One region of the Cupriavidus sp. GW823-FHT06D04 genome, then DNA from elsewhere that is predicted to be linked to it. Evidence: riboswitches for the same ligand, from Rfam matches in the RefSeq annotation. Region 1 holds a riboswitch; the other holds the start of a gene.

The links. A riboswitch is a leader RNA that binds a small molecule or an ion and turns the genes downstream of it on or off. The one in region 1 is predicted to bind glycine.
Region 2: it holds a riboswitch for glycine, as region 1 does, so the genes downstream of both, AC1Q7H_RS06430 (D-amino acid dehydrogenase) here and gcvT (glycine cleavage system aminomethyltransferase GcvT) in region 1, are expected to answer to the same signal.

What each region holds. Positions count from the first base shown of each region.
Region 1 covers NZ_JBXAHL010000010.1:137,547-147,649, reverse strand. The annotation lists gene AC1Q7H_RS15440 (L-serine ammonia-lyase) at 1-329, opposite strand, end outside; gene gcvP (aminomethyl-transferring glycine dehydrogenase) at 478-3,408, opposite strand; gene gcvH (glycine cleavage system protein GcvH) at 3,509-3,889, opposite strand; gene gcvT (glycine cleavage system aminomethyltransferase GcvT) at 3,978-5,105, opposite strand; glycine riboswitch at 5,204-5,329, opposite strand; glycine riboswitch at 5,351-5,438, opposite strand; gene AC1Q7H_RS15420 (YMGG-like glycine zipper-containing protein) at 5,513-5,740, opposite strand; gene AC1Q7H_RS15415 (UvrD-helicase domain-containing protein) at 6,024-8,120, shown strand; gene AC1Q7H_RS15410 (hypothetical protein) at 8,344-8,838, opposite strand; gene AC1Q7H_RS15405 (response regulator) at 9,123-9,860, shown strand; gene AC1Q7H_RS15400 (sensor histidine kinase) at 9,867-10,103, shown strand, end outside.
Region 2 covers NZ_JBXAHL010000003.1:69,450-79,552, reverse strand. The annotation lists gene AC1Q7H_RS06435 (branched-chain amino acid ABC transporter permease) at 1-620, shown strand, start outside; gene AC1Q7H_RS06430 (D-amino acid dehydrogenase) at 700-2,013, opposite strand; glycine riboswitch at 2,025-2,143, opposite strand; glycine riboswitch at 2,144-2,242, opposite strand; gene AC1Q7H_RS06425 (TonB-dependent receptor) at 2,399-4,729, shown strand; gene AC1Q7H_RS06420 (sialidase family protein) at 4,755-5,975, shown strand; gene AC1Q7H_RS06415 (TlpA family protein disulfide reductase) at 5,972-6,475, shown strand; gene AC1Q7H_RS06410 (Bug family tripartite tricarboxylate transporter substrate binding protein) at 6,501-7,490, opposite strand; gene AC1Q7H_RS06405 (tripartite tricarboxylate transporter substrate binding protein) at 7,552-8,532, opposite strand; gene AC1Q7H_RS06400 (GntR family transcriptional regulator) at 8,559-9,308, opposite strand; gene AC1Q7H_RS06395 (amidohydrolase family protein) at 9,434-10,103, shown strand, end outside.

The DNA.
Region 1 (10,103 bases):
TTCTCGACGAAGGGCACAATATGCTTGCCCAGCAAGGACAGCTCGCGGCTCGCGCGCAGCGCGGCCAGGCGCGTGTCGATCGTATCGGGGTCGATGGTGTCGGGCGCCTCGCCCATCAGGCCGAGGATCACGCCCTTGTCGGTGCCGTGGCCCTTGCCGGTGGCGCCAAGCGAACCGTACAACTCCACGCGCGCGCTGGCCACCTGCGGCAGCAGGCCATCGCGCTCAAGCCCCTGCGCAAACATCAGGGCCGCGCGCATCGGGCCCACGGTATGCGAGCTCGACGGGCCGATACCCACCTTGAACAGATCGAAAACGCTGACTGCCACGGGAAGTCTCCAGGATGTCGATGGCCCGCGCAGGGCTCTTGTCGTTTTGCAGCCTTCGCTCAGAACGGGCGCCGCACGGCGCGGCGCCCTTCATATCGAGCATAGCGCTTTGGCGGGCGCCCAGTGCCGCGGGCGGCCCGTCCGAAGCTCAGTCGACCACGTAGTCGCTGACCGGCACGCAGGCGCAGAACAGGTTGCGGTCGCCGTACACGTTGTCGGCACGGCCGACCGGGGGCCAGTACTTCTGCGTGCGCAGCGATGCCACCGGGTACGCGGCTTCCTCGCGCGTGTACTTGTGGGTCCACTCATCGGCGGTCACGACCGCGGCGGTGTGCGGCGCGTGCTTGAGCGGGTTGTCGTCGCGGTCGAAGGTGCCGTCGGTAACGCGGCCGATTTCCTGGCGGATCGCGATCATCGCGTCGATAAAGCGGTCCAGCTCGTGCAGTGCCTCGCTCTCGGTCGGCTCGATCATCAGCGTGCCCGGCACCGGGAAGCTCATGGTCGGGGCGTGGAAGCCGTAGTCCATCAGGCGCTTGGCCACGTCTTCATTGCTGATGCCGGTGTCCTTCTGCAGCGGGCGCAGGTCCAGGATGCACTCGTGCGCGACCAGGTCGTGCTGGCCGGTGTACAGCACCGGGTAGTACGGCGCCAGGCGCTTGGCCACGTAGTTGGCCGCCAGGATTGCGTTCTCGGTGGCGGCGGTGAGGCCGGCCGAACCCATCATTGCGATATACATCCACGAGATCGGCAGGATGCTGGCCGAGCCGAACGGCGCCGCCGACACGCCGCCGATGCCGCGGTCGTCACGGCGGTAGCCGACGCTGTCCTGGTTGGGCAGGAAGTCCGCCAGGTGCGCACCGACCGCGACCGGGCCCACGCCCGGGCCGCCGCCGCCGTGCGGGATGCAAAAAGTCTTGTGCAGGTTCAGGTGGGAGACGTCGCCGCCGAACTGGCCCGGCGCGGCGGTGCCGACCATCGCGTTCATGTTGGCGCCGTCGACATAAACCTGGCCGCCGTGCTGGTGCACGATCTCGCAGATCTGCTGCACGCCCTGCTCGAACACGCCGTGCGTCGACGGGTAGGTGATCATGATAGCCGCCAGGTTCTTGCTGTGCTGCTCGGCCTTCTTCGCCAGGTCCTGCAGGTCGACGTTGCCGTCCTCATCGCAGGCCACCACCACCACCTTCATGCCGGCCATCTGCGCCGACGCCGGGTTGGTGCCGTGCGCCGACGACGGGATCAGGCAGATGTCGCGATGGCTCTCGCCGCGGCTGGCGTGGTAGGCGTGGATGATCAGCAGGCCCGCGTACTCGCCCTGCGAGCCGGCGTTGGGCTGCAGGCTGACCGCGGCGTAGCCGGTGGCGGCACACAGCATGGCCTCGAGCTGGTCGATCATCTCGCGGTAGCCCACGGTCTGGTCCAGAGGCGCGAACGGGTGGATCTGGCTGAACTCGGGCCACGTCACCGGGATCATCTCGCTGGTGGCGTTCAGCTTCATCGTGCACGAGCCCAGCGGGATCATGGTGCGGTCCAGCGCCAGGTCTTTGTCGGCCAGCATGCGCAGGTAGCGCAGCATCTCGTGCTCGGCGTGGTGCGTGTTGAAGACCGGGTGGGTCAGGTATTCGCTGGCGCGTGCCAGTGCCGCCGGGAAGGCGTCCTGCGCGACGGCCTCGAGCTTGTCGAAGTCCAGTTCGGCGGGCAGCGGCTTGCCTTGCGTGAACACTTCCCACAGCGCGACCACGTCGGCGCGGCTGGCGGTCTCGTCCAGCGAGATGCCGACGCGCGTGGCGCTGATATGGCGCAGGTTGATGCCGCGCGCGGTGGCCGCGGCATGGATCGCATCGGTGTTGAAGCCGGTTTCCAGCGTCAGCGTGTCAAAGAAGCTGGCGTTGGTGCGCGCGAAGCCCAGCGCCTGCAGGCCGGCGGCCAGCGTCGCGGTCAGGCGGTGCACGCGCTGCGCGATGCGCTTCAGGCCCTGCGGGCCGTGGTAGACGGCATACATCGAGGCCATCACGGCCAGCAGCACCTGCGCGGTACAGATGTTCGAGGTGGCCTTCTCGCGGCGGATATGCTGCTCGCGCGTCTGCAGGGCCAGGCGATAGGCCTTGTTGCCCTGCGCATCGATGGTCACGCCCACCAGGCGGCCCGGCATCGAGCGCTTGAAGGCGTCCTTCACCGCCATATAGCCGGCGTGCGGGCCGCCGAAGCCCAGCGGCACGCCGAAGCGCTGCGAGTTGCCCACGGCCACGTCGGCACCCCATTCGCCGGGTGCGGCGATCAGCGTCAGCGCCAGCAGGTCGGCGGCAGCCACCACCAGGCCGCCGGCCGCGTGCACGGCATCGGCGATGGCGCTGTAGTCGTTGACGTCGCCGTTCACGCCCGGGTACTGCAGCAGCACGCCGAAGGCGTTGGCCGCGGCGGCCTCGGCAGCGGGGCCGACCTTGACCTCGATGCCCATCGGCAGCGCGCGCGTGCGTACCACTTCCAGCGTCTGCGGCAGCACGTCGTCGGCCACGTAGAAGGTGTTCGAGTCGTGCTTGTTCACGCGCTGCAGCAGTGTCATGGCTTCGGCCGCGGCAGTGCCTTCATCCAGCATCGACGCATTGGCGATGTCCAGGCCGGTCAGGTCGGTGACCATCTGCTGGAAGTTCAGCATCGCTTCCAGGCGGCCCTGCGAGATTTCCGGCTGGTAAGGCGTGTAGGCGGTGTACCAGGCCGGGTTCTCGAAGATATTGCGCAGGATGACGCCGGGCGTGACGGTGTTGTAGTAGCCCTGGCCGATAAAGCTCTTCAGCACCTTGTTCCTGCCTGCCAGGCCGCGCAGCTTTGCCAGCGCGGCTTCCTCGCTCAGCGGCTCGGTGAACTCGCCCATCGGCATGCCGTCGCGGCGGCGGATAGCGGCGGGGATGACGGCGTCGATCAGCGCGGCGCGGCTGTCATAGCCGAGCACCTTCAGCATGTGCTGCTGTTCGGGAGTATCGGGGCCGATATGGCGGGCGGCGAAGGCGTCGCGCGCCTCCAGTTCGGCCAGCGTGGGCCGGGTTACTTGGGCGGCGTTCATGGGAAGCGGGGCGTTCATTGGCAAGAACCTCGTGGGGTGCGCGCCGGCCGGTGGTCAGCCGGGACGGCGCGCGTCAGTCTGCAGTGGCCGGTCCATCGTTGGACCGGCGCCGCCGGCGTCAGGCGCCGACGCTGGCCTTGTAGGCGTCGGCCGACATCAGGCCGTTGACGTCGTCGCCGTTGGCCGGCTTGAGCTTGAACAGCCACGCGTCGAAGGCGTCGGCATTGACGCTTTCCGGCGCGGCCGTGGCGGCCTCGTTGACGGCGATCACTTCGCCGGCCACTGGGGCGTAGATGTCAGAAGCGGCCTTTACCGATTCGACCACTGCCAGCGCGTCGCCGGCACCGACCGACTTGCCCACTTCGGGCAGTTCCAGGAAGACGATGTCGCCCAGCGCGTCCTGCGCGTGGTCGGTGATGCCGATGGTGAGCGTGCCGTCGGCTTCGACGCGTACCCACTCATGCGACTCGGTGTACTTGAGGTCAGCGGGGAAATTCATGGAGGTTCTCCGGATACAGATCTGTTTCTTGTTGGGTGATGCCTGCCCGGCAAGCGCCGGCAGGCGAGGGCGACCGTTGGTATGAGCCTCAGCTCACGAGTGCCTTGCCATTACGCACAAACGGCAGTTTAACCACAGTCGCGTTGAGTTTGCGGTCGCGGATCTCCACCTGCACGGTATCGCCCACGGCGACATCCTTCGGCAGGCGGGCAAAGGCGATGGACTGCGACAGCGACGGGCTGAAGGTGCCGCTGGTGATTTCACCGTCACCGGCCGGGGTGATCACTTTCTGGTGGGCGCGCAGGACGCCGCCTTTGTCACGCAGGATCAGCCCGAGGAATTGCTGGCGCGAACCGGCCGCGCCCAGTGCTGCCTTGCCGGTGAAATCGCGCTCGCTCTGCAGGTCCACCGTCCAGGCCAGGCCCGCATCCAGCGGCGAGGTGTTGATATCCATGTCCTGGCCGTACAGGTTCATGCCGGCTTCCAGGCGCAGGGTGTCGCGCGCGCCCAGGCCCGCCGGACGCACGCCGGCGGCGTTCAGCTTTTCCCAGACGGCGGCAACGTTTTCGGCCGGCACCACCAGCTCGAAGCCGTCTTCGCCGGTGTAGCCGGTGCGGGCCACCATGATCTCGCCGATGGCCGGGTCCTGGACCACGGCGGCGTTGAAGGGCTTGAGCGTGTCCGACGGCTGGGTCGAGGGGAAGGTGCTCCACACCGTGGTGCGGGCGTTGGGCCCCTGCACGGCGACGATGGCCAGAGGCTGCACGCCTGCAGGCGCAACATCTTCACGGCGCGGCGTGATGGTCACATCGCTGCCGGTGGCGGCATTGCGCGCGCGGATCCATTCGATGTCGCCCAGCGCGGTGCTGGCGTTGACGACCAGGCGGAAGCGGTCCTCGGCAAAAAAGTAGACGATCAGGTCGTCGATCACGCCGCCTTTCTCATCCAGCATGCAGGAGTAGAGCGCCTTGCCCGGGGTCTGCAGCTTGTCGACATTGTTGGCCAGCAGGCCGCGCAGGAAGCTGCGGGTATTGGCGCCGGTGAGGTCGACCACGCACATGTGCGACACGTCGAACATGCCGGCGTCGGTGCGCACGGCATTGTGTTCTTCGATCTGGGAGCCGTAGTTGACCGGCATGTCCCAGCCGCCGAAATCAACCATGCGGGCGCCGAGGGCGCGGTGGATGGCGTTGAGGGGCGTGGCCTGGAGCGTCATGGAATCCTCGGGGGCAATCTCGGTTGGCGAAAACAAAAAAGGGCCATCCGCCGCAACGCTCGCCGCGCCTGAATGTGGCGTAGCAATCCGCTGCGGCGGATGACCCCTCTGTCCTCGATACCTGAGAGATTACAAGGCGGATCCTGCAGGACCCCATCCTCGTGCGCCCCTTCGGTGGGCACGCTCGCCACGAATGGCGGGTGCCGCTCTCCAGAGTGCGGCATGCATCGTGTGCATATTGCATGCCGATCCGATCGGTCCGTGGTGCCTGAGAGTTTTCGGGTGATACCCCTTCGGCGGCGCAGGCGATGCGCGCTCTCCCGGTCGGATGCGCGCAATGTACGGGAGGCCCCGGCCTTTGTCAAACCGGCCAGGGAGCCTGCCGTACCTGTCGCTGCGGGTCTGGCTTACTTCTTCTTGTCGTCGGTGACAACGTTACCGATCACGCCGCCCACGGCCGCGCCACCCAGCGTACCCAGCGCACTGCCTTCGGTGAGGATGGCGCCGCCCACGGCACCCGCGCCCGCGCCAATGGCGGTATTACGCTGCTTCGGGGTCATGTCCGCGCAACCGGCAAAGGCCGCGACGGTCGCGCCGATCAGGGTCACCTTGGTCAAAGTCTGCAGGGTTTTCATTATTGGCTCCGGTGTGATGATTCAAGCATGTCACCCCTGCCGCGCAGGCCGGGGGGACATATCAGTTAGAGCGTTGCGTTGCGCGATTGGCTCCGGCCTTTACGAAGTGTTACGCCAGTGACACAACCGGCCCTGTCAACGCGGTTTGCGCTGACTGACCTGCCGCGGCCAGCGTGTTAACATCGTCAGCTTTGCCGCCGAGCCCGTTTTTGGGGTGCCGGCGTGTCCCGCCTGGCCTTCCGCTGTTCCTGCTGATTTCCCCGCCTCCAACCGCATCCCTCGCATGACCCATGGCCTGAACCCCGCCCAATCTGAAGCCGTCCGCTACCTGGACGGCCCTTGCCTGGTGCTGGCCGGGGCGGGCTCCGGCAAGACCCGGGTGATCACGCAGAAGATCGCGCATTTGATCGAGGACAAGGGTTTCGAGCCGCGCCATATCGCCGCCGTCACCTTTACCAACAAGGCCGCCAAGGAGATGCAGGAGCGTATCGGCAAGCTGATGGAGGGCAAGACCACGCGCGAGGGCAAGCGCATCCCGCTCAAGCAGCTGACGGTCTGTACCTTCCACTCGCTCGGGGTGCAAATCCTGCGCATGGAGGCCGAGCACGTGGGCCTGAAGCCGCAGTTTTCGATCATGGATTCGGATGATTGCTTCGGCCTGATCCAGGAGCAGCTGGGCACCACCGACAAGAAGCTGATCCGCGGCGTACAGGGCACGATCTCGCTGTGGAAGAACGGCATGGTCGATCCGGAGGCAGCGATCGCGCAGGCCGCCAATGCCGACGAGCACCAGGCCGCGCTGGTCTACCGCAACTACGTGGCAACGCTGCACGCCTACCAGGCGGTGGATTTCGACGACCTGATCCGCCTGCCTGCCGAGCTGTTCGCGCGCAATGAAGCCGTGCAACTCAAGTGGCAGAACCGCCTGCGCTACTTTCTGGTCGACGAATACCAGGACACCAACGCCTGCCAGTACCAGTTGCTGAAACTGCTGGCGGGTGGCTCGCACCTGCGCGCGCCGGCCTTTACCGCGGTGGGCGACGACGACCAGGCCATCTATGGCTGGCGCGGCGCCACGCTGGACAACCTGCGCGGGCTGCAGACCGATTTCCCGGACCTGAAGGTGATCAAGCTGGAGCAGAACTACCGCTCCACCGTGCGCATCCTGGAAGCGGCCAACGCGGTCATCGCCAACAACCCCAAGCTGTTCGACAAGAAGCTGTGGAGCGAGCACGGCATGGGCGACCCCATCGCCATCCACCCGATGAACGACGAGGAGCACGAGGCCGAGTCGGTGGTGTTCCGCCTGTCCGCGCACAAGTTCGAGCGCCGCGCGCAGTTCCGCGACTACGCCATCCTCTATCGCGGCAACCACCAGGCGCGGCTGTTCGAGCAGATCCTGCGGCGCGAGCGCATTCCCTATGTACTGTCGGGCGGCCAGAGCTTCTTCGACAAGGCCGAGATCAAGGACATCTGCGCCTACCTGCGCCTGATTGCCAACCCCGACGACGATCCCGCCTTTATCCGCGCCATCACCACGCCGCGCCGCGGCGTGGGCAACACCACGCTGGAAGCGCTGGGCACCTTTGCTGGCCAGGCCAAGGTGTCGCTGTTCGAGGCCGCGATGATGGGCGGCATCGAAGGCAAGCTGCAGCCGCGCCAGCTGGAGCCGTTGCGCATATTCTGCGAATCGATGGTGCGGCTGGCCGACCGCGCGGCCAAGGATCCGGCCACCGTGGTGCTGGACGACCTGATGGAAGGCATCCACTACGAGGCCTACCTGTACGACAGCTTCGACGAACGGCAGGCGCAGTCGCGCTGGACTAACACGCTGGAATTCCTGGACTGGCTCAAGCGCAAGGGCACCAAGCCAGAAGGCGCCGAGGGCGAGGAAGCCACCGGCTTCGACAATGCCGACGGCTTCGGCAGCGAAGGCAAGAACCTGCTCGAACTGACCCAAACCGTGGCGCTGATGAGCATGCTGGAAGGCCGCGAGGAAGACCCCGACGCGGTGCGGCTGTCCACGCTGCATGCGTCCAAAGGGCTGGAATATCCGCACGTGTTCCTGGTCGGCGTGGAAGAGGGCATCCTGCCGCACTGCCGCGAAGACGAGGACATGAGCGACGAAAAGATCGAGGAAGAGCGGCGGCTGATGTATGTCGGCATCACCCGCGCGCAGCGCAGCCTGCATGTCAGCTGGTGCAAGAAGCGCAAGCGCGCGCGCGAGACCTACTCGTGCCAGCCTTCGCGCTTTATCGGCGAGATGAAGCTGGAGGAAGCGCCTGCGCCAGTCGATGAAACCCCGGCGATGAGCCCCAAGGACCGGCTCGGCGCGCTCAAGGCACTGCTGGGAACCGGCGGCAAGACGGCCCCGGGCTGAACGGGCGCTACAGTCCCGATACAAAGGCCTGCGAGGCTGACAAGACGCCGGGCGCAGGCGTCCCTAGTATGGCGGCTGTGCTGCTCGCGCCGTGTGCGCGGGTGGCGCCGCGGCAGGCCCGCCCGGTCTGCCTGCTGCGCCGGACGTCTCGTTCGGAACTTCCCTGTTATTCGGCCCCCGGCGCGCGAGCGTGCGGGGGCGTTTTTTTGCCGCGGCCGCGAACCTACCGCTGCGGTCCGCCCGGCGGCATCATCATCGCGCCCGCGGGCGGCAAGCCCATCCAGCGCGCGGCTTCGGGCGCGGCGCGCAGGCGCCGGCGCTGGGCCGGGTCGAGGCTGTCGTCCAGCGCCAGCCAGCGTTCGCGCACCGCGCGGCGGTCCTGCTCCAGCGCATCGTGCAGTCGGTCCATGGCCTGCGCGCGCGGCCGCAGCGGTGCGTCGGGGGTTTCGTCGGCCGTCTCGCGCAGCAGGCGCGCGTGCAGTTCCAGTGCATGGGCCTCGGCTTCGCGAGTGGCGCTGCGTGCGGCCTGCCAGAGCTTGGCCTGCGCGGCACTGAGTCCCAGCGACTCGGCGGATGCCGGCGCGGAGGGCGGTGGCGGCATCGCCCCTGTCGGCGGCGGGCCGGATTGCAGCGCGCTGGCCGGCGTGGCCAGCAGGCACGCGGTGCACAGCGCCAGCAGGGAAGCGGCGGTGCGCAGGCGGGTCGGCGGAAATGGCATAGCGTTCTCCTGTGATGGCAGACACCGTCGTGGCAACGTGCCGCGCGATGCCCGCGGTTGGCTCGGGTCAATGCCGGTCCATGCTAGGGAAGGCCGCATGCCAATGCTTGAGCACTTGGTCAGGCCCGTACTGCAATCCCGTACAAAGCATGGCTGGCCGGCAAGGCTGCGTATCAGGGCTGATACAAAGCCGGCATAGTGGGGGCATCGCGGGCTGGTAAAGTTGGGCACCGCATGCCCCCGGCACCGGCCCTTGCTACCGGTATATGCCGATCCCTTCGCTTATGGAATTCACCCCCACGCTTCCCATCCGCCTGCTGATCGTCGACGACGATCCCCAGATCCGCGCCATGCTGGCCGACTACCTGTCCACCTTCGGCATGCAGGCCGACGGCGTCGAGGGCGGTGCCGAGATGCGGCAGGCGATGGCCGCCACGCGCTACGACCTGGTGATCCTTGACCTGTCGCTGCCCGGCGAAAACGGCCTGGCGCTGTGTCGCGAACTGCGCGCGCGCACCGAAGTCGCGGTCATCATGCTGACCGCGCGCGCTGAGTTGGCCGACCGCGTGGTCGGGCTGGAAGTTGGCGCAGACGACTACGTGACCAAGCCCTTCGAGATGCGCGAACTGGTGGCGCGCATCCACACCGTGCTGCGCCGTATCCGTGGCCACGGCGCCGACGCGCGCCAGGGCGCGGCGCCTTCCGGGCATGAGGTGCGCTTCGGCGACTGGCGCCTGAACACCACGCTGCGCCAGCTGGTCGACCGCGACGAGGTGGTGGTGCCGCTGTCCAATGCCGAATTCCGCCTGCTGCTGGCCTTTGTCGAACAGCCCAACCGCGTGCTCGACCGCGAACTGCTGATCAACCAGGCGCGCGGCCGCGGCCTCGATGTGTTCGACCGCAGCATCGACCTGCTGGTGTCACGGCTGCGCCAGAAGCTGCGCGACGATCCGCGCGACCCCACGCTGATCCGCACCGTGCGCGGCGTGGGCTATGTCTTTACCGCCACGCAGGAAGGATGAACGCGAATGGGCCGGCTGGCGCGCCATGATTCGATGTTCGTGCGACTGTTCGTGGTGATGGCTGCCATCATGCTGGCCATGCACCTGCTTGGCATGACCGTGATCGAAAGCCTGTTCCCGCGGCCGGGCAGCGAGCGCGTGCTGCGTGACCGCCCCGGCGGGCCGCCGCCCCGGCCCGAGGCGTGGCCGCCCGGGCCGCGGCCGGAAGGCGCGCCCGCCGGGGTGTCCGGCGAACGCATGCCG
Region 2 (10,103 bases), on a different contig from region 1:
CGCAGATGCTGTTCTTTATCTGCCTGCAAGCGCCGTTCACCGGCGGCGAGGACGGCCTGCAGGGCATCCCGCGCGGCAAGCTGTTCGGGGTGCTGCCGCTGTCGGACGACCTGACGCTGTACTACGTGGCGCTGGCGATCATCGTGGCCGCCTTTGCGCTGATCGTGCGCACGGTGCATTCGCCGTTCGGGCAGATCCTGAAGGCGATCAAGGAGAACGAGCCGCGCGCGGTGTCGCTTGGCTATGACGTCGACCACTTCAAGCTGACCGCCTTCGTGCTGTCGGCGGCGCTGTCGGGGCTGGCCGGCTCGGTCAAGGCACTGGTGCTGGGCTTCGAGACGCTCAGCGACGTGCACTGGTCGATGTCCGGCATGGTGATCTTGATGACGCTGCTGGGGGGCCTCGGCACGCTCACCGGGCCGATTATCGGCGCGTTTGTTGTGATCGCGCTGGAGAACAAGCTTGGCGAACTGGGCGGCTACCTTGCGGCGGTGACGGGCATCGACTGGTTCAACGGGTTCGGTGAATCGGTGTCGATGGTGACGGGCATCATCTTCATCGTGTGCGTGCTGACTTTCCGCAAGGGGATTGTGGGGAGTTTGGGGCGCGGACCCGAATGAGGCGAAACCCGTCCATGCCCCTAGTTCTCTCCCCTCTCCCCTAAATGGGAGAGGGGGGAAAACATCTGCAAGTTCAGGCTCAGGCCTTGGCCAATGCCAGCGACGCACCCGGCGCGACTGCCAGCTTCGCGCCGAGATGCTGGTAGACAATCCCCGCCACCATATCCGCAGTCACCGCCGACAAGGTCCACCCCAGGTGCCCGTGCCCGGTGTTGTAGAAGATGCATGCCGTCCGCCCGCGCCCCACACGCGGCAGCATATCCGGCATCATCGGCCGCAGCCCGGCCCAAGGCACCACGCTGCGCGTGCTGACGCCGGGGAAGCACTGCTGCACCCATTCCACCAGCGGGCGGATGCGGTCGGCGCGGATATCGCGGTTGTAGCCATTGAACTCGGCAGTGCCGGCCACGCGGAAGCGGTCGTCGCCCAGGCGGCTGGTGACCAGCTTGGTTTCGTCGTCGAGCAGGCTCACCACCGGTGCCGCGGCGCGGCTGGCTTCATCGGTCAGGTTGACCGTGATCGAATAGCCCTTGACCGGATAGATGTTGACGCGGTCGCCCAGCCCCGCGGCCAGTGCGCGGCTGGCGGTGCCGGCGCAGATCACGGCGCCGTCGAAGGTGGAGCTGGCCGTGTCGGCGCCGTCCTGAACGGTCACGGTGGCGCGCCTGCCGTCGGTCTTCACCGCCCGCACGTCCTGGCCGTACAGGCAGCGCACGCCTAGCCGATCGATGGCCGCGGCCAGGCCGCTGGTGAACTTGTGGATGTCGCCGGTGGAATCGCTCTCGGTGAAATAGCCGCCATAGTAGGACCCGGCCAGCGTCGGCTCGATCGCGCGCATCTCCTCGGGCGTCACGGCGCGGCGCTCCAGCCCGCCCTGCGCCAGCAGCGCTGAGACCCGGCCGGCATGGTCGAAGCCGGCCTTGTCGCGGTAGATATGGAGGATGCCTTCCTTCTTCAGGTCGAAATCGATGCCTTCCTGCGCCGCCCAGTCGAACAGGTGCTCACGCGCGGCGATGGCCAGGCGCGCGGTCTCGATGGTGTTACGGCGGTAGTGGGGGATCGCGGCGATGAACTCGGCGAACCAGGACAGCTTGTGCCAGCTGGGCCGGGGATTGAGTAGCAGCGGGGCGTCGTTGCGCAGCATCCATTTCATGCCCTTGACGATGGTCGACCAGTGGGTCCAGACCTCGGCGTTGGAGGCCGACAACTGGCCGCCGTTGGCGAACGAGGTCTCCATGGCGGCATAGCGGTGCCGCTCGAACAGCGTGACGGAGAATCCGCGCCGGGCCAGCGCGTAGGCCGTGGTGACACCCGTGATGCCACCGCCGATGACAGCGATTGATTTCATGATCTGCAGGTTCCAGGAACGTCGATGGTGGGAGCCCGGACGCAATATGCGTGGCGGACGCCCCCTCTGTTCTGGACCTGAGAGATTCACGACACCCGGCCGCCAGGGCGGGGTACGCTTGCTCCTTCGGTATGCCGGCGGACGATAGCGTCCGGCATTCTTCAGAGTGCACTGACTGGTGATGCCGGTCCTTTTGCCTGAGAGTTTCCGGGGCGGTTGCTCCTTCGGCGCTGTGCGCGGCGGGCGCCGCGATAGTCTCTCCCTGCATCACATTGGCTTGACGCCAATCGGGGCAATGTAGTGACAAGGTCCGACGTTGGATATGCGGGTTAACACTTAGGCGGCCTGCCGCCCGCGTCGCTATGTCGCATCGGCCTGCGTCCCCATGCCCCATAAAATGTCAGCGCTCGCTCTCGGGGAGAAGCGCCGTATGCTGCGCTCAGGTGGAGTGAGCCAAAAAAAAAGACGACAACAAGGCTTTCCAGTGAAGAAAAATCGCATTGCACTGGCCGTTTCGGCGGTACTGATGGGCCCCGCCGTCGCCGCCGCCCAGGTGGTGGACGCGCTCGAGCCGCTGCAGGAGGTGGTGGTCTCGGCCAAGTCGGAGCGCGGCGAGACGCCGGCCATACCGCCCAACACGCCCTCGCCGGCCTACGGCATCAGCAGCCGCCGCATGGCCGACTTCAATGTGGTGAACACGGAAGACGCCCTCAAATACGCGCCCAACCTCGCCGTACGCAAGCGCTTCATCGGCGATATGAACTCGATCATCTCGGTGCGCAGCACCAGTTCGCGCCAGTCGGCGCGGGGGCTGGTCTATGCGGACGGCCTGCTGCTGTCCAACCTGCTGGGATCGGACTTCAGCTTCCCGCCGCGCTGGTCGCTGGTCAACAGCGCTGAGATCGAGCGCATGGATGTGCTGTACGGCCCGTATTCGGCGCTGTATCCCGGCAACTCGCTGGGTGCGACGGTGCTGATCACCACGCGCACGCCGGAGAAGTTCGAGGGCGATGCCAGCGTGCAGCTGTTCACGCAGCGCTTCAGCCTGTACGGCACGCACGACAACTTCAACGGGGTCCACGCCAACGCCTATGTGGGCGACCGCGTCGGCCCGTTCTCGTGGCTGGTCAGCGTGGACCGGCAGGACAGCAAGAGCCAGCCGCTGAGCTTCTATACCGCGGCGCGCTCCACGGCCCGTGCCACTTCCGCCGACAAGCCGGTCACCGGCGCCCACTTCGACCAGGACCAGACCGGCCGCGACCGCGTGGTGATGGGCGTGAACAGCGAGGGCGTCACGCATACCGTGCAGGACCAGCTCAAGCTCAAGCTTGGCTACGACATCACCAATACCCTGCAGGCGCAGTTCACTGCCGCCTACTGGCAACAGGACCGCTCCAGCGCCACGGGCAGCTACCTGCGCGATGCCAGTGGCAACGTGGTGTCGAACGGTCCAGTGAATATCGGCGGCTACGAGTATGTGATTCCCGCCAACGCCTTTGCCCCGAGCAATGGCGAGGACGCGCGCTGGCTCTATGGCCTGTCGCTGCGCACGCGCAACGAGACCGGCTGGAATTTCTCGGGCGTGGCGTCGCTGTTCGACGTCAGCAAGGACATCAGCCGCAGCGCCAACACCGTTGGCAGCGGGCCGGGCACGGTGACCTATGGCGACGGCACCGGCTGGCGCACGCTCGACCTGAAGGCCGACTACCGCCCGCAGCAGCTGCAGGGCGGGCACTGGGTCACGTTCGGCTATCACTACGACAACTACCGGCTGAGCAACACCACCTACAACACCTCGGACTGGCAGGCGGCCACCATCACCGCCTTCAACAACGCCTTTGCCGGCAAGACCGAGACCCAGGCGCTGTATGCGCAGGACGCCTGGTACTTTGCCGAGGACTGGAAGCTGATCCCCGGCGTGCGCTACGAACACTGGCGTGCCTATGACGGCAGCCGCAGCCAGCCCGGCGCGGATATCGGCTACCCGGTGCGCAGCGAATCCAACTGGTCGCCCAAGCTGGCGCTGGAGAAGGCCTTCGGGCAGGACTGGCTGGGCCGGTTGTCGCTGGGCCAGGCCTATCGCTACCCGACTGTCAGCGAGCTGTTCCAGGGCCGCATCACCGGGACCGCGCTGATCAACAACGATCCCAACCTGCGGCCAGAGCGGTCGTTCTCGAAGGACTTGACCTTCGAGCGCACGTTGGATTCGTCGTACTTCCGGGTCTCGGTGTATGAGGACGATATCCGCGATGCCCTGGTCAGCCAGACCAACACCACGGTATTCCCGACTGTCACCAGTTTCCAGAACGTCGACCGCGTGCGCACCCGCGGCATCGAGCTGGCCTATGACGCGCGCGATGTGTTCGTCAGCGGCTTTGACCTGTCGGCCAGCGGGGCCTACAACCATTCGAAGACGCTTGAGAACGCCAACAACCCGGCCTCGGTGGGCAAGTACTTCTACCGCATCCCCAAGTGGCGGGCCAACCTGATGGGAACCTATCGCATCACGCCGGCCTGGGCCGGCACGCTGGCCATGACCTATTCGGGGCGGCAGTACAATACGCTCGACAATTCCGACGTCAATCCCGACACCTTCGGCGGCACCAGCAGCTTCCTGACCTTTGACGTCAAGGTGACGTACAGGCCCGCGAAGAACGTGCGCCTCGGGCTTGGCATCGACAACCTCACCGACCAGCGCTACTACGTCTACCACCCGTATCCGGGCCGGACGTTCTACGCCGAGGCGAAACTTTCCTTCTGAGCACGTGAACAGGCTGACCACACCCATGCAAGGCGTTTGCCCCAGTTTCCGTCTGATCGTTGCCGGGCTGATGGCCGGCGCCGCGCTGGCCGCGACCGCGCAAACGCACGGCGATCACGCCGGCCACGGCAGCCAGGCCAAGACCGCGAAGATGAGCGAGCTGGGCACCGGCGCGGCCTTCGATCGCGAGGGCAAGCTGTGGGTCGCCTACAAGGACGGCCCTTACGTCGCGGTACGTGCATCGACCGACTACGGCCGCAGCTTCGGGCCGGCGCAGCATGTCAACAGCGTGCCGGAGCAGGTTGCCGCCGATCACGAAAGCCGGCCCAAGGTGGCCGCGGGGCGCGACGGCGAGATCTACGTCACCTGGACCCAGCCGCTGCCCAAGCCGTGGACCGGCTTTATCCGCTTTGCGCGCTCCACCGATGGCGGCAAGTCCTTTGCCGAACCGCTGACGGTGCATGCCAACCGCGACCAGATCGCACACCGCTTCGACGCCATCGCGGTGGACAACGCCGGGCGCGTCTTCGTCAGCTGGATCGACAAGCGCGACGTGGTTGCCGCCGAGGCGCGCAAGCAGCCGTACGCCGGCGCCGCGGTCTACTACGCGGTCTCGGCCGACCAGGGCAAGACCTTCCAGGCCGACTACAAGATCGCCGACCAGTCGTGCGAATGCTGCCGCATCGCGCTGTCGCCCACGCCTGACGGCAAGATGCTGGCGCTGTGGCGCCATGTATTCCCGCCCAACGCGCGCGACCACGCGCTGGCGCTGCTGGGCACCGACGGCAGGGCCACGCCGATGCAGCGCGCCACCTTCGACGACTGGCGCATCGACGCCTGCCCGCACCACGGCCCCGGCGCTTCGGTGGCGCCCGATGGCACGGTGCATATGGTCTGGTTCAACGTGCGCGAAGGCAAGCCCACGGTCTCGGTGGGGCGCTGGAAGGACGGCAAGCTGCTGGCACAGCGCCCGCTGGACGACCCGCGCGCGCAGCATGCCGATATCGTCGCGCTGAAGGACAACGAGATCGCGGTGACCTGGAAATCGTTCGACGGCCAGCAGACACGCCTGTCGGCGATGTTGTCGCAAGACGGCGGCAAGACCTGGCAGACGCGCAAGCTTGCCGGCACGGAGCGCGACTCGGACCAGCCGCACTTGCTGCAGCATGCGGGCCGCGCCTACGTGCTGTGGCGTACCGAGGCCGAGGGCTTCCAGGTGTTCCCGCTGGGCAAGGAGGGCGCATGATGCCATCCCGCCGCAAGCTGCTCGCCGCTGCCGTCCTGACCCTGGCGATGACTGCCGCCAATGCCGGCAGTGCGCCGGCCGAGCGCGTCGCCGTGTTCGCATCGGCCAGCGCCACCCAGCTGGCAGCCAGCCAGCAGGGCAAGCCCTTTGTGCTGGTGGTGTGGTCGCTCGACTGCGTCTATTGCAAGCGCAACTTCGACGCCATCGGCAAGCTGCGCGCGCAGCACCGGGACCTGCGCGTCGTCACGCTGGCGACGGACAACCCCGACGCGCTGCCACAGGTGCAGCAACTGCTCCAGCGCGTCAGGCTGACGCGCAACGCGTGGGTGTTCGGGCACGAGCCGCAGGAGCGGTTGCGCTATGCGGTCGATCCGGACTGGATGGGCGAGATGCCGCGCACCTACTTCTATCGCGCCGATGGCCAGCGGCAGGGCGTGTCCGGCGTGATCAGCGACGCCGACTGGGGCAAGCACCTGCGCTGGGCCGGCATCGCCGGCTGAGGCTGCGCCGGGAGCGGCTGCCCGTTCAATCCGGCTTGATCCCCGCGCGCGCAATGATCGGCTTCCAACGCTGCTGTTCCTGCGCGATAAAGCGCGAGAACTCCGCCGGCGTGTCGCCCACCACAATCGCCGCATCCGCGCTCAGGCGCTCGACCGACGACTTGCTCTTCACAGCTTTCACGGTGGCGTCCGCCAGCTTGTCGGCGGCCGCCTGGGGCAGAGACGCCGGTGCCAGCAGGCCATACCATTGCGTCATTTCGAAGCCGGGATAGCCTTGTTCGGCAACCGTCGGCACGTCAGGCAGCTGGGGAATGCGCTGGGTCGTGCCGGTGGCGATGCAGCGCAACTTGCCGGCCTTGATGAACTGGATGATCGCCGGTGCGCCGACGGCGGCCGCGTCCAGCCGCCCCGACAGCAGGTCGGTGATCTGCGGGCCGCTGCCGCGATACGGCACATGGGTGATGAAGGTGCCGGTCGCGGCCTTCAGGTATTCAAAGGCCAGGTGGCCGGCGCTGCCGTTGCCGGCCGAACCGTAGTTCAGCTTGCCGGGTTTGCTCTTGGCTAGCGCCACGAACTCCTTCAGGTTCTTCGCGGGCACGTCGGGGTGGACCACATACAGGCTCGGCACCTTCGACAGCAGCGAGATCGCGCGGAAATCCTTGATGGGGTCGTAGGGCAGCTTCGGGAAGATAAACGGATTGACCGCCAGCGTGCCGATATGGCCGAGGATCAGCGTGTGGTTGTCATCGGCGCGCGCGACTTCGCCCATCGCGATATTGCCGGCCGCGCCGGGCTTGTTCTCGACGAAGACTGACACGCCAAGCAGCTTGGTCAGCTCCGCCGCGGTGGAGCGCGCCACGATCTCCGAGCTGCCGCCCGGCGCGAACGGCACCACCAGCCGGATCGGCTTGGCCGGCCAGGCCTGGGCACGCGCCAGCGTTGGCGCCAGCGCGCACGCGCCCAGCGCGGCGGTGGTCTTGAGCAGATGGCGGCGAAGGGGATTGATCGAGGTCATGTATTTCTCCTGAAGGTTCTGTAGCTGGGCCGTGGTGGGGCAGGGGCGGTGCTGGCGGGTGCTATTCGGGCTTGATGTTGCCGTCCCGGATGACCTTGGCCCATAGCCGGGTCTGCCCGTCGATGAATTGCCGTGCCTGTGCTGGCGGCGCAGCCACGACCTCGCCGCCCAGCTCGGCCACGCGTTGCCGGATCTCGGGGCTGGTCATGACTTTCTGCAGGGCGTCAGCGAGCTTCGCTGCGATCGGGTCCGGCGTTGCGGCGGGCAGGAAAGCCGCGTTCCATTCATAGACCTCGTAGCTCGCCACGCCGGCTTCCTGCATGGTGGGCACGGACGGCAATGCCTGGGTGCGGGCATGGCTGGTCACTGCCAGCGGCTTGAGCTTGCCGGCCTTGATGTGCTGCAGGCTCGACGCCACGTTGGCAAAGAACAGCGGCACCTGGCCGGCGATGACATCGGTCATGGCGGGGCCGCCGCCCTTGTAGGGCACATGCAGTAGGTCGACTCCCGCGCGCTGCTCGAACAGCACGCCCGCCAGATGCTGCGCCGAGCCATTGCCCGAGGACGCAAAGGCGACCGAGCCTGGCTTTTGCCTGGCCATGGCCATGACGTCGCTGACCTTGCTGGCAGGGAAGCTCGCCGTGGCCACCAGCACATTGGGATAGCGCGCCAGCACGCCGACCGGCCGGAAGGCCTTGTCCGGATCGTAGGGCAGGCGCGGATAGAGGCTGGGATTCACCGCATACGAGGAGGCATCGACCATCATCGTGTAGCCGTCCGGCGCCGCCTTGGCGACATAGGCTGCACCGATCTGCCCACCGGCACCCGGGCGGTTCTCGACGATCACGGTCTGGCCCAGCTCGCGCCCGAGACCCGGGGCGATCAGCCGTGCCATCAGGTCCGCGCCGCCGCCCGGCGGATACGTCACCACGATCGTGATGGGGCGTGCCGGCCAGGCCGCGGCGGTGTCGGCGGCCTGCACCAGCGTGGTGGTGGTGATCATGGCAGCGATCGTGGCGGCGATCGCGTGGCGTGCGTGCATGGGTCTGTCTCCTCGGGTGCGGTCCGTCAGCGGACGTCCGCGGTATAGCGAAAGGCAAAGGCGTCGCCCCGCGTCAGCCGGTATTCGATGCAGCTGCCGCCCAGGTCGAAGGCATGCCGGGTCACGACCGCGCACGGGTGCGCATCCGGCAAGTCCAGCAAGGCGGCCTCGTCTGCTGCTAGCGTGCGGAAGGTCACTTCATCAACGGCGCGATGGACCGTAATGCCGCAGGCGCTGCCCAGCAGCGGGTAGAGCAGGTCGCCCCATTGCACCGGCGGGAGTTGCTGCAGGGCCTCGCAGCGCGGCAGCGGCAGCCAGATCGATTCCAGCAGCCGGGGCGTGTCATCCAGCCAGCGGCGGCGTGAAATTGCCAGCCCGCGTGCACCCGTCGGCAGCCCGAAGCGGGTTGCCATGGCCTTGTCCAGGCGCACGGCGCGGCACGACAGGATTTCCGAGCGCGGCACCGCCGGCGCGCCATCGGCGCCGCCGAAGCGGAAAAACCGCATCAGGCTGGCCCCGCTCAGTCCCTTGCGCACGAAGGTGCCCTTGCCCTGCACGCGCTCCAGCAGGCCCTGCTGGACCAGCACGGCGATGGCCTGCCGGATGGTGCCCAGCGCGATGCCGAACTCCTTGGCCAGCGCGCCTTCCGCAGGAATGGCGCTGCCGGGCGCCCACGCGCCCGAAACGATCCTTGCCTGCAGTTCCGCCGCAATCTGGCCGTAGCGGCTCAGGCCCGCGGCGGTGGTTGTAGTCTGGAGCAGCGCGTTGTCTGGCATGCCGAACCCGTGCTAAATTGATGTCAATGCCGATGTCCTCTAGAGGACTAGAATACTGACGCGGGTTCGGATGCCATATCCGGATATACCCGCGCCACTGAGCCGCGCCACGGAGGGACTGACTGATGAGCAAGCGCGCATTGCCGCTGGTGGATACCCACTTCCACGTCTTCGATGCCGGAGTGGCCGCGCCATCGGCCCGCTACCGGCCGCCCTATGCCGCCGACCTGAAGGGCTGGCACGTCCGGCTTGCAGAACTCGGAGAGCTGTATGGGGTAGTGGTGCAGCCCAGCTTTCTCGGCACCGACAATGCGGCGCTGCTGGCCGCGCTGCAGGCCATGCCCGGGCGCTTGCGCGGCGTCGCGGTGGTCGACCCGGAAGTGACGGACCAGGAACTGGCCACATTGCACGGCGCCGGCGTGCGGGGCATCCGCCTGAACCTGTATGGCGATCCGGACTGGCAGCGCATTGCCACCGCGCCGTGGCGCGGGCTGTTCTCCCGGATCGCCGGGCTGGGCTGGCATGTCGAACTCCATACCAGCAACGGCGATGGCGCCATGGTGCTGGCGCAGCTTGACGCGGCCCTTGGCGATGCCGGCGCGCCGGTCGTGCTTGACCACTTTGGCCGGCCCGGCCCCGCAGGAACCGCGGATGCGATCTTCGACGTGGCCACTGCCGTGCGCGCGCGCCGCCAGGTCTGGGTGAAGATCAGCGCGCCGTACCGGCTTGCATCCCCTCAGGACTGGCACGGGCTTGCGCAGCGATGGCGCGAAGTCGTGGGCGATGACCGCTTGC